3 regions of the [Clostridium] hylemonae DSM 15053 genome follow, and region 1 is predicted to be linked to each of the others. Evidence: riboswitches for the same ligand, from Rfam matches in the RefSeq annotation. Region 1 holds a riboswitch; each other region holds the start of a gene.
The links. Region 1 has a riboswitch for thiamine pyrophosphate ahead of thiT (energy-coupled thiamine transporter ThiT). Riboswitches for the same ligand answer to the same signal wherever they lie in the genome.
Positions count from the first base shown of each region.

Region 1 (4,166 bases):
TGGGGGCACAGCTGTTCTGTATGGGAACTGCCCTGCAGGTGAAAGACATGCCGAAGGTACTGAAAAGGGGAGGGGTGCTCCTGCTGGCCAAGTTTGCCGTAGGAGCGCTGCTTGGAATCATAATCGGAAAGATATGGGGAATGGAAGGCGTCTTTGGACTTACGACGCTGGCTGTTATCAGTGCGGTCACGAACAGTAACGGCAGTGTTTACCTGACTTTGATGGGAAATTACGGTGACCAGGCTGACTGCGGATGCTTTCCGCTGCTTGCGCTGAATGACGGGCCGTTCTTTACACTTGTGGCGCTTGGAGCCTCCGGTCTTGCAAATATCCCATTCATGTCACTGCTGGCAGCTATTATACCGATCGTTCTTGGTATGCTGATCGGTAACATAGACAAAGGGATGCGGGAACTGTTTGCTCCGATGGGAACCGCGATCATTCCTCTGATAGGCTTTGCGCTCGGTGCCGGGATCGATCTGACGAGTATAATCAAAGGGGGATTTCCTGGAATTCTGCTTGGTCTTATCACCGTATTTGTCGGCGGCGGGTTTATTCTCGTCTTTGACAAGTTCATCAGCAGGCGGCCCGGGTATGCCGCATGGGCAGTGGCCACAACTGCTGGCAATGCAGTGGCGGTTCCAGCGGCGGTAGCGCTCATCGACACATCGTGGGAGCCGTACGTTGCGACAGCTACGGTCCAGGTCGCGGCATCGGTAGTGGTGACCTGCATTGTAACGCCATTTATAACGAGCTGGTGGGCTAAGAGGTTTGGCTGTCCGAAGATGCCGCTCCCGGGTCAGAAATTTGACTAAACGCTCTGTATTTACATAGTTAATTGCATATTGTGGATTCACAAAAAATAAACAGCCGTGACAGTTTTAAGTCACGGCTGTTTGAATACACGTCTGTATTGATATATTTTTTTGCCGGCAGTGAGGAGGAAAGTATGATCTTTGAATACTGATGTGAGATTATTTTTTCTGCATGATCAAGCAATTCCGTACCATATCCGTTACCCTGGCGGGAGGGCAGAACAAATAATCTGCATATTTCATTCTCCCTTATCGTAACTGTACCTACGGCATTGCGCTTTAGGTCAAAGCAAAGAAAAACTTGGTTCTCTTTAATATCCTTGATAATATTAGCCTCATTGTGATGTGCAAGAAAATATTCCACTGCGCCTTTAGGAGAGTAATGCGGATATATTTCTTGTTTTATATTCATCCTTGTATCCATCCTGCCTGTTACACGTTCGTCTGCGTTTTGACATATTTCAATGCTTTAGTGACCGGCGGAAGCGATACGATCACAAGTGTGATCACAGCCTCCGCGCCGAGGTAGGACCCCTGATAGAGTGCGGAATAGGCCCACGGATTCATTCCTTCCGGTGCATAGGATGCAAAAAAGATGACCCCGGACAGAAGAGAACAGATGAACCGCCCGATGACACCCACTATGTAGCCGGCCTGCAGACCATATTTCCGTTCGGAAAAGAAACCGGACAATCCGAGCGCCCCGAAAGCAAGCGGATAATCGAGCACTACCTGCTGGATCGAGAGCATGTACGGATCTACAACAAACTGAAGTATGCCATAGGCAACCCCGGTCAGAATACCATACTTCGGCCCATACCAGTATCCGATAAGACAGATGAACAACATGGATAATAATGTGACAGAACCGCCCATGGGCATCTCCCATACTTTAATGTAAGAAGTCACCATTGCGAGTGCGATTCCAACTGCAGAAAAAACGAGTTTCTTTGTGACAGCACCTGAAGAAGTGCTTGTTTTGACACTTGATTTTGACATATTAAATTCTCCTTCCTTACGCCGGCATTATCCGGATCAAGTTATAAGGGTCTGTGCGAAGACATGCACATCTCAGCCGTTTCGGCGCCCCGTTCAAATACTATAATAGTCAGAAAATAAGAATGTGTCAAGTACGGGGGTTGTACGAAAGGGGTCAGACCCCTATGGCCATAGGGGTCTGACCCCTTTGAATTGTTTCAAAGAATTTATACTTTTTTAATTGCATGTTGGGTTAATGAGAAGTAGAATAGAGGGAGTGATTGAAAGAAAGTGAGGTTTATTATGGAACAACAGCAAAATGTAACACCGCCTGTACCCCCGGAGAGCGGCGGAAAGCGGTTCATGCATCTGTGGGGCCCGCTGCTCATCAAGTGGGGAATTGCTTTTGCCACGATGATGGCCGGTGCTATGGTGTGTTCTTTCTTATATATGTCTGCGCATTATGACACAGCTATGAAAGCGATGGAGAATCAGGACCAGATGATGAATCTGTATAATGCCATACTGGAGGAATTGATGAAGTGGCAGACCGTGATCGAAGGGGCGGCTGCATTCATCACGATACCGGTCATGATCGTGCTCTTTCACAGAGACAGGGTGAGGGAACGGGTATCCGGAATCCTGCCGAACAAAAAGGCGCCGGTATGGAAATATGGCGCTGTGCTCGTAATGTCAGTTGCCATGTGCTGGGGACTGAACAACCTGATCGCTATCAGTGGAGTGTCCGCTCTGAGCAGCTCTTATGAGGAGACGATGGAGGTGCTCTACACGCCGCCGCTTCTCATACAGATCATCTGCCTTGGCGTTCTCATTCCAGTCTGTGAGGAACTCGTATTCCGCGGGCTTATGTTTAAGCGCCTGAGAGCGAGAGGGGGCTATATGCAGGCCGCCATATACTCATCCGTTGTATTTTCCATCCTGCACGTGAATTTAGTGCAGATGATCTACAGCTTTGTGCTTGGAATGATGCTGGCTTATATTTATGAGAAGTATGGTTCGATAAAAGCGCCCGCAGCGGCTCATGTCGTCATGAACATTTTCTCGGTGCTGGCCACGAAGTACGAGCTTCTGGAGTGGCTGTCGGCAGATATTATGAGGATAGGGATCGTCACAGTTGTATGTGCGGCAGTGGCGGCGACGATGTTTGTATTTATCCAGAGAATAGAAGAGAGACCCGATTATCCGAATAAACCGGGGGAAAATGAGAATCTGGCAGCTGTGTAAGCTGTCAGATTCTTAAGTTTATCATGTTTTTTTCCAGGGCACGATCATCTAAAAAATGTTGGAATATAAGCTGCATAGCTGTATACGAACTCATACGTGCGTTTCAACGAGATGGAGAAAATTCCAGGCATTTATTTTTCTGTGCTATTTTAAGGAGTTGCTTTTATAAACGGAAGTTGAAATCGGCGTAGGCACTGGAGCCATGTTCGTGTACATCCAGGCCTTCTGTTTCTTCCTCGCGGCTGACGCGCAGCCCGATGGTTTTGTTGATGATGGTAAAGATGACAAATGCCATTACAAGGACGTATGCGGCTACGCTGGCTACACCTGTTATCTGTGTCCCCAGACTGCAGCCTTCTCCGAAGACCCCTGTGAGAATGGTTCCGAGCGCACCGCAGATACCGTGGACACTGACAGCACCTACCGGGTCATCAATTTTTATTTTCTGGTCGAAGATTTCTATAGAGAACACTACGACCAGACCGGCAACAAGGCCTATAATAATCGCTTCCCAACTGCTGACTACATCACAGCCGGCAGTGATCGCCACCAGCCCGGCCAAAGCGCCGTTGAAGGTCATGGACACGTCTGGCTTTCCATAACGGAGCCATGTTACGCACATGGCCATCAATGTTGCGGCAGCGGCGGCGAGATTTGTTGTCATGGCAATATCACCAAGGCTTGTGGATGCGGCTGTTGTAGAGCCGCAGTTGAACCCGAACCAGCAGAACCATAAAATGAATACGCCCAGGGCAGCGATAGGCAGGTTATGTCCGGGAATAGCCCTGGCCTTACCGTCTTTAGTGTATTTGCCAATACGGGGCCCTAGAATCTTAGCGCCGACCAGAGCGCAGAGCCCGCCTACCATATGTACTGCAGTAGAGCCCGCAAAATCATGAAAGCCCATCTGGGACAGGAATCCTCCGCCCCAGATCCAGTGACCGGAAACAGGATATATAATAATACTGATCGCTGCACTGTATGCAAGATAAGCTGCGAACTTTGTCCTCTCTGCCATGGAGCCGGATACGATCGTTGCAGCAGTTGCGCAAAATACAGTGTGGAATATCATGAACACTCCGACAGGAAGTCCATTTATCATTCCATCGGCATCTGCCAGGGACGCGG
Region 1 is NZ_CP036524.1:1,365,033-1,369,198, forward strand. Features, by position in the region: gene LAJLEIBI_RS06315 (2-keto-3-deoxygluconate permease) at 1-815, shown strand, start outside; gene LAJLEIBI_RS19500 (GNAT family N-acetyltransferase) at 835-1,239, opposite strand; gene thiT (energy-coupled thiamine transporter ThiT) at 1,248-1,814, opposite strand; TPP riboswitch at 1,811-1,916, opposite strand; gene LAJLEIBI_RS06330 (CPBP family intramembrane glutamic endopeptidase) at 2,097-3,038, shown strand; gene LAJLEIBI_RS06335 (ammonium transporter) at 3,202-4,166, opposite strand, start outside.

Region 2 (4,166 bases), 1.1 Mb from region 1:
TATGAGCGGACCGGAAGATACCATTCCGATCTTCACCGCGTCAGGGCGGATATCTGTAAATATATTGTCGAGCTGCTCCTTTAGAAACTGCGGAGTTACCTCCATGATTCCTGTCACGCCGGTCGTATTTTGTGCAGTAAGTGCAGTGACTGCGCTCATGGCGTACACGCCATTTGCCGTCATTGTCTTGATATCTGCCTGGATGCCGGCGCCTCCGCTGGAATCACTTCCGGCGATCGTTAATGCTGTTCTCATTTTTCTTCCTCTTTTCTTCGCAAATATTTCCTCATGTGATGTAAGGATTAGCATTAATTTTATATAGCGGCCGAAGGTGGTGCCCCCAATCTGCCGCTTGACATCAACATCTTGATGCTGATTCCCAGAATAAATCAAACGCTCTGTATTCACTCATGTATATATGTACTTTGGCGCGGATCTCCTCCTGTCGGTCTTCACTGGAAGTGTCATAAACTCCAACGGTCTTAAAGCCGGATCCAAGGGAAGTATCAATAGCATGCAATGCATCTTCAAACACAAGCGTTTCCTCCGGCGCCGTTCCCATACAGGCCGCCGCCTCACGGAATATCTTTGGTTTATCCTTCCCCTCGCCCACTTCGGTGCAGGTAAATATTCTCTCAAAGTACGGTCCGATCCCAAGACGGGTAAACGCTGCCTCGATCAGATGCCTGTCGCTTGACGTTGCGGCCGTAAGCCTGACTCCTTTTTTCCTGAGGCCTTCGAGAAATTCTGCCGCCCCGGGCTTTAAACGGGCGCTGTACCTGTAGAATTGTTCGATCTGACGGTTGATCCCGCTTATTATGTCTCCGGTGCTTTCAGGGAGCCCGTACGTATGCTTCAGATAACAGGCCCCTTCCTCCATCGTCATAGGATACAGCCTCTGCCCTAGACCGCGCTCCGGCACGATCTCTCTGGATGTCAGATAACGTTCTCCGGCTTCCTCCCATATGGGCATGGAATCGAGCAGTGTCCCGTCCACATCAAAAATGGCTCCCCTGATCATACTCCCACCATCTTTTCTGCCGCCCCTCTCAGTTCCCGGGCCGCCTGTCTTATGTCAGGGGCGCCGAAGACCGCGCTGATAACGGCAACGCCGCAGATGCCGCTGCCCGCAAGCATGTCCACATTCTCCCTGCCGATCCCTCCTATGGCAATGACCGGTATCTCTACGGCTCTGCAGATCTCCTTTAATGTATCATGGCTCACCTCCACAGCGTCGGCCTTGGAGCCGGTGGAGAACACGGCGCCTACGCCGAGATAGTCCGCTCCCCTTTCCTGTGCCAGCAGCGCCTGCTCCACTGTCTGGGCGGACACGCCGATGATCTTATCATGTCCAAGCCTGGCCCGTACATCGCCGGCTTCCATATCACTTTGTCCCACATGGACTCCGTCCGCGTCTATGGCGGCCGCGATTTCCACATTGTCATTGACGACGAACGGAACATGAAAGCTTCTGCAAAGCTGCTGTACTTCCCGTGCCTCCCGGAGGAACTGTTCTTCATCCAGGTTCTTTTCCCGAAGCTGGATAAACGTCGCCCCGCCTCTGATCGCTTCTTCCACCTGAGCGGTAAGCGTACTGCCTTTCAGCCATCTTCTGTCAGTCACTGCGTAGAGCAGCAGACTCTTTTTATCGAATTTCATAACGTGCTCCTTCATCCAGTATTTTCCCATCCATATTGTATACCGCGTCTATGATCAGGCTGCGGTAGGACGCATTTCCGCCGCCCTCCCGCATATACTTAAAGCCCGTCTCTCCCGCAAGCCCCATGGCGCATACCGCGGCGGCCGCGGCCTTAAGCTTCTGCTCCTTATTGGCGGCCACAAAAGCGGTCATCATGCCGGACAGCTGGCATCCGGTGCCTGTTATCCTGCCCATCTCAGGGCGGCCGTTTCGTATCACGTAACAGTCGGCGCCGTCACTGACCAGGTCGATGGCGCCTGTCACGGCGGTGATACTCCCTGTCTCCGACGCAAATGCTTTGACAAACGCCACTGCCTCATCCAGATTATCCTCTGTCACTGCGTCGGCCACATCGGCATCTACTCCCTTGGTACTTCCGCTCCCCCGGGAAAGCGTCTTGATCTCTGATATATTTCCACGGATAACATCAAACTTTATCTCTTTCATAAGCCTGGCCGCTGTCTCTGTCCGAAGACTGCTGGCTCCCGCGCCGACCGGGTCAAGCAACACGGTATGTCCCAGTTCTTTTGCCTTTCTGCCCGCAATGTACATGGCTTCTATCGTCCGTCTGTTCAGCGTCCCAATATTGATATTCAGTCCGCTGCAGATGGAAGTGATCTCTTCCACTTCCTCCGCCTCATCCGACATGATCGGGCTTCCTCCGCACGCCAGCAGTATATTGGCCACGTCATTGACCGTCACATAATTTGTGATGTTGTGTACGAGCGTTCCCTGCTTTCTCACCTCGTCAATACAGTTTCCTAACATTCCTTGATCCTCCTTTAAAAACAGAAAAAACGGATATGCCAAAGTCTGACATATCCGCTAAAAATACTTACGCTATATCCCTACGTTGGCATTATCCAAATCAGGTTACGGGTCTAAGCACTGACAGCTTACTCTCAGCCCGCTTTCCGCGAGCTCCCCTTGTTGCTATGATGTTTTCACAATTTTTATTATACTACGTTTTCCGGATTTTGCAATGAAAGAATTATGTTCTGCCGAAAGCATCAATACTTCCGTATCGTATCCCCGCTCTCATCCGACGATTTATCAATGGCCCGGATCACTACATAATACCCGCTGCCGCCGTTTGCCGTCACTTTGACGCGCTCCCCCTCTTTATGGCCGAGAATCGCTTTTCCAAGGGGTGACTCTATGCTGATGCGCCCTTCCAGCGAATTCCCGCGCACACTTGTGACGAGCCGGTACTTTTCTGTCTCATCGTCTTCTTCAAAATACAGTTCCACCGTATTGTTGATTCCGACTTCATCCTCCCGGGACGTATCCGAGACGATCCTGGCCGTTTTCAGCATTTTCTCCAGATACCTTATGCGGCTTTCATTCCTGTTCTTGTCCTGTTTGGCTGCCTTATATTCAAAATTCTCACTCAGGTCGCCCTGGGCCCGCGCTTCCTTCACTGCCTCCAGCTCTTTTTTGCGCACGACCAGCTTCCGGTACTCTATCTCTTCCTTGATCTTCTGCACATCACTTTTCGTCAACTGTTCTCTCACAAAATCTCCTGCCTTTCTTACTCGTTCGTTTTTTATTGTATCGCCGGAGATCATAGTTTGTCCAGTTCTTTTGTCAGATATATGCCATGGCGCGCACGGGCGCCCCGTCGGCATATTCATATTTTAAGGGAAGGGCAATGAGATCTGAAAGCCCGCTCCCAAGCTCTTTAAGCCGGCAGAGATTCTCTATGATCACCATCTGGTTTGTCCCAAGGAGCACCTTATGCGCCGGCAGTTCCCTTGCCTCAGCCGCGTCAATGCTCATCGTATCTATACCTACACCTTTTTTACCGGCCCTGGCGATATATTTCGCCGTATCCACTTCAAGACCGGGAGAACGTCTCATATACTCTTCCTGTCCCCAGAACTTCTCCCAGCCTGTCCGAAACAGCAGAAAATCAGCGGCGTCCGCCAGTTCTCTGACCGGTTCTATGTATTTACATGTAATATACTCTCCCTCTTTGATCCCGGTACAGTCGATCACCACAGCCTTGCCGATAAAGTGGGCCGCGGGAAACTGCTCCAGCGTCTTCCCTTTTGCAAATAAGTGCGCCGGCGCGTCCATATGCGTCCCCATGTGCGACGTCAGTTCAAGAGCCGTCTCTCTGAAACCGTCTTTTCCATAACTGCACAGACTGCCGAGCCTCGGCTTCGGTGTCCCCGGCCACACCGGAATATCTTTGTCTATTGTGTAGGTAAGATCGATAATTTCCACAGATTATCCCTTCCTTTCTACGTGACATATACCCATTGAACAGCAGAAGTTCAACAGGTATATTCTACCAGACTATTATTAAGATTGCGGGACATAAATCTTAAGGATTTATTATTTTTCTTCTCTCTCAAATTCCAGTATATCTCCGGGCTGGCAGTCCAGCACATCACAGATGGCTTCCAGCGTCGAGAATCTGATCGCCTTTACCTTACCGGTCTTCAGATTTGACAGGTTGACG
Region 2 is NZ_CP036524.1:293,135-297,300, reverse strand. Features, by position in the region: gene thiD (bifunctional hydroxymethylpyrimidine kinase/phosphomethylpyrimidine kinase) at 1-255, opposite strand, end outside; gene LAJLEIBI_RS01420 (HAD family hydrolase) at 359-1,021, opposite strand; gene thiE (thiamine phosphate synthase) at 1,018-1,659, opposite strand; gene thiM (hydroxyethylthiazole kinase) at 1,646-2,467, opposite strand; TPP riboswitch at 2,528-2,637, opposite strand; gene greA (transcription elongation factor GreA) at 2,710-3,213, opposite strand; gene LAJLEIBI_RS01400 (cyclase family protein) at 3,287-3,928, opposite strand; gene LAJLEIBI_RS01395 (helix-turn-helix domain-containing protein) at 4,040-4,166, opposite strand, start outside.
Region 2: it holds a riboswitch for thiamine pyrophosphate, as region 1 does, so the genes downstream of both, thiM (hydroxyethylthiazole kinase) here and thiT (energy-coupled thiamine transporter ThiT) in region 1, are expected to answer to the same signal.

Region 3 (4,166 bases), 1.1 Mb from region 1:
GACGCCTCTCATCCCGCCTCTCAGCGCCCGCTCCTGGGCGTTCAGCCGGTACGGGAAGATACGTTTGTGCCCGGACAGATGAAGACTTTCATATTTATCAGAATTGTATGTCTCCTGAAACACCGTCACATAATCTGCGCCACATTTATGAAGGTAAGCATATTCATCCGAATTCATCGGATAGACTTCCAGACCGACGACTTTAAAATATTTCCGCGCTGTCATGCAGGCTCCTGCGATGTATTCCACATCCGAGTGTTTTCTGCTCTCCCCGGTGAGTATGAGCGCCTCCCGCAGTCCGCTGCGGGCGACCGCTTCCATCTCTCTTTCTATCTCTTCGGCGCTCAGTATGGCGCGCCTGATCTTGTTATGACAGTTGAAGCCGCAGTAGATACAGAAGTTCTCACAGTAGTTGGCAATATACACCGGCGTAAACATATTGACGCTGTTGCCGAAATGCTTCCTTGTCTCTGTCCTCGCGCACTGTGCCACCTCCTCCAGAAGCGGAAGCGCCGCCGGGGACAGAAGCGCCGCAAAGTCTTCAGGAGAACGGTTCTCATGTCCCAGCGCGCGGCGTACATCGTCCGCCGTATACTTTGTATAGTCATAGGAGTTCATGGCAGCCGTCACCTGCGCCTCCACATCAGACTTAAGAACCTCCATCCCCGGCAGATACGACATATGATCGATCCGGTTCTTTTTCTGCCATTCTCTGATATCGTCATTCAAGATACTCTCATTTACACATGTTTGTTCATCCACAATAATATGCCTCCTTCTAATCCTGCAGAAAGCCCGTAAGCGGAGAAGATGCGCTGGCTCCTCTGTCCATGACCCTGCCCATGCCGGACAGATATGCAGCTCTTCCCGCCTCGACCGCTTTGCAAAATGCCCCTGCCATGGAAGGAATATCGCCCGCCGTTGCGATCGCCGTGTTGGCCATCACGGCGGCAGCCCCCATCTCCATCGCCTCACACGCCTGAGACGGCTTTCCGATCCCCGCGTCTACGATGACCGGAAGATCTATCTCATCGATGAGGATCTGAATAAAGTCTCTTGTACAGATCCCTTTGTTGGAACCGATAGGAGAACCGAGCGGCATGATACAGGCCGCCCCCGCCCGGGCCATATCCCTGGCGGCATTCAGATCCGGGTACATATAAGGCATGACGACAAATCCTTCTCTGGCCAATATCTCCGTCGCCTTCACTGTCTCATAATTGTCCGGCAGCAGATATTTGGAATCGCGGATCACCTCCACCTTCACAAAGTCACCGCAGCCCAGTTCTCTGGAGAGCCGGGCTATACGCACGGCTTCTTCCGCATTTCTCGCACCTGAAGTATTTGGCAGCAGCGTGACATGTTCCGGTATGTAGTCGAGTATATTGGCCATCCCTCCCTCGTCAGCCCGGCGCAGCGCCAGCGTGATGATCTGCGCGCCGGCATGCTCCACCGCTGCTTTGATAAGGTCCAGGGAATATTTGCCTGAACCGAGAATAAAGCGTGACGTGAATGTATGTCCTCCAAGTGTAAATGTATCCTCTGTCGTATGTTCCATCATAACTTCCTCCTATTCTATCTGTCCTTCAATAATATACTGCGTGATCAAATTTGCCTGATGCGCAGCGCACAGCGCGGCCCGCGGAGCCATCAGCCCCCTGCCGTATGACGGCTCACTCACCCCGTCGCCGCACACATAAAAACGCTCCGTCACCTTCCGCGTCCGTATGGTGTCATTGCCTCCCCAGCCTGCCATTCCCGATGCACATACAAGAAACTTGTCCGGATAATGTTCCAGGATCCCGTTGACAAGCACCGCCTTCGCCTCCGGGTCGTCAAAAGCCTCACACACGATGTCATCCTGTGCAAACAGAGACAATAGATTTTCTTCCGTCACTTTGACGCATTCCGGGCAAAGTTCCAGGTATGGGTTGATCTCCATAAGCTCTTCCGTCAGGGCGCTTGTCTTGTACATGCCGATATGCCGGATAAAATACTGCTGCCGGTTCAGGTTGGTAATATCCACCTTGTCAAAATCAATAAGATGCAGATGCCCCACCCCGATTCTGGCCAGGGCAAACGCAACATTGGACCCGAGCCCTCCGAGACCGGCGACCGCGACACGGGCGCCGGCAAGCTTTTTCCGGACCTCCGGGGAGTGGCGTTCTGCCAGCGCCCGCTGGATCTCTTCCTCCGTGATCATACACTAACCTCCTCCTACAAAGCTCACAACTTCGATCGTATCACCGTCTTCAAGTACCGTCTGTGCATATTGTTTCCGGGGAACGACCTCCCCGTTGCGCTCGACCGCTACTTTTTGTTCCGGATACTCCATCTGTCTGAGCAGAAGCTCCACAGAAGTACCCGGAACATATTCCTGCTCTCTGCCGTTGACCTTCATCATATGACCGCCTCCTTTCTGTCCCCCTCAGATAATTGCCGTATAAATAAAGTAGACAAGTCCATTTCACCTGCCCATGTCCCTCACTCATGAGAGACTTGTACACTTTGCGCGCCAATGTGCGGCTGCGAAGCAGCTTTCCTCTGCACATTGCGTGCATTCCCCGGAGGTTTTTTTGTTATATAGGAAAGTTCTACGAACCTGCCTATATAATAAAAAAGAGTTCATGAAAGAAATACACCCGCGGTGGTGCACCCCTTCATGAACTCTCGTCCACTCTCGATGGTTTGAAATGGAAAACGGGAAATGCCTGAGCATTTCCCGTAAACAAACTAGCTGTACGTTCCTACGTTGGCATTATCCAAATCAGGTATATGGGTCGAAGTTTACAACTTCCTCTCAGCCTATCTAATAAGCTCCCCTATTCAATTTACATCTATAAATATAAGGCATCCGGCGCATTGTGTCAATACCGGATGATAATGTACGCACTAACAGACAGGAGCCGCTCCTATCCGCTCTCCCATCTTTACGATCGTCTCAAAGCCTTTTGCCGTGTTGTCGATGAGACGTTTATCCAAGTCGGCGGCCCCTTTCTGGAACAATAGAATGACCGTGGAACCTCCGAACTCAAACCGCCCCTTTTCCTGTCCGCGCTTCACCTTGCAGGCGCCGTGATAATTCGTGATGCGCCCCACCATCAGGGCTCCCACCTCCATCATGAGCACGGTCTTAAAATGCCGGCTCTTGAGCAGGGAATATTCTCTCGTATTTTCTTTATAGATCGGGATCACGTCATTCGCCGCAGGATTGACCGTGTGGAAGATCCCCGGTATGGTCCGGTTCTCTGATTTTTCTCCGTCGTCTATATAGCAGTATCTGTGGTAATCGTCTACTGTCAGCCGGAATACACAGGCATACCCGCCTTCATAACGCTTTGCCAGATGTGCGGAGCGCAGAAGAGATTCTACCGTATACTTCGTATTCTTAATGCAGAATTCACCTGCCCCGTCTCTGTTATGTAAGACAGGATACACGCTCAGTTTCCCGTCGCACGGGCTGACAAGTGTATCAGGACCGCCTTCCATGGGACGGAATTCCGATTTTATCTGCCTTGTAAAAAAATCATTGTAAGATGTGAACTTCTGCTTTCTGAAGCAGGACAAATCTATATCGTTGTGTTTCACAAACGGTTTTATGAGACATCTCGACCAGTTTCTCTCCAGAAGCCATCCTCCGGCCCTTGAAATTCCGGGACGTACAAGCAGTCTTAGGGCAGCTCTCCCGGCGCGGTGCGTATACATCCACCTGAGCAGTCTGTCCTGGCCAGAGTCGTCCGACGTAACTTTGCCTTCTCTGTCAATATATTTCATGTCATACTCACTTTCATCTTCTGCAGAACCACGGCCAGCCTGTGTGGAAGCTGATACGGTAATTCGTGAAAATGATCATTATGAGCACAGCGGCGCCCACCACTGCCACGAGAACCGCCAGCGTGCCGTTCTTCGGCTTTCTCAGCTTAAAGTTGCCTATAAACAATATACCTACGATCAAAAGCGCAAGGTGCAGGCAGATGCGGAACACCCAGTCCGGCACAAAAAACTGAACCATAAACACAAGAGGAAGCACGATCGCCATGGATGTTATCGGCAGTCCTCTGTAATACTTCTCTCCGCTTTCCGTCACGAGGGCGTTTTTCGCCTCCATCACATTAAAATAGGCGAGACGGATCACTGAGTTTATACAGTACAGTATAATAATGGCA
Region 3 is NZ_CP036524.1:230,890-235,055, reverse strand. Features, by position in the region: gene thiH (2-iminoacetate synthase ThiH) at 1-762, opposite strand, end outside; gene LAJLEIBI_RS01050 (thiazole synthase) at 779-1,561, opposite strand; gene thiF (sulfur carrier protein ThiS adenylyltransferase ThiF) at 1,571-2,203, opposite strand; gene thiS (sulfur carrier protein ThiS) at 2,207-2,404, opposite strand; TPP riboswitch at 2,727-2,834, opposite strand; gene LAJLEIBI_RS01035 (phosphatidylserine decarboxylase) at 2,893-3,774, opposite strand; gene LAJLEIBI_RS01030 (CDP-alcohol phosphatidyltransferase family protein) at 3,788-4,166, opposite strand, start outside.
Region 3: it holds a riboswitch for thiamine pyrophosphate, as region 1 does, so the genes downstream of both, thiS (sulfur carrier protein ThiS) here and thiT (energy-coupled thiamine transporter ThiT) in region 1, are expected to answer to the same signal.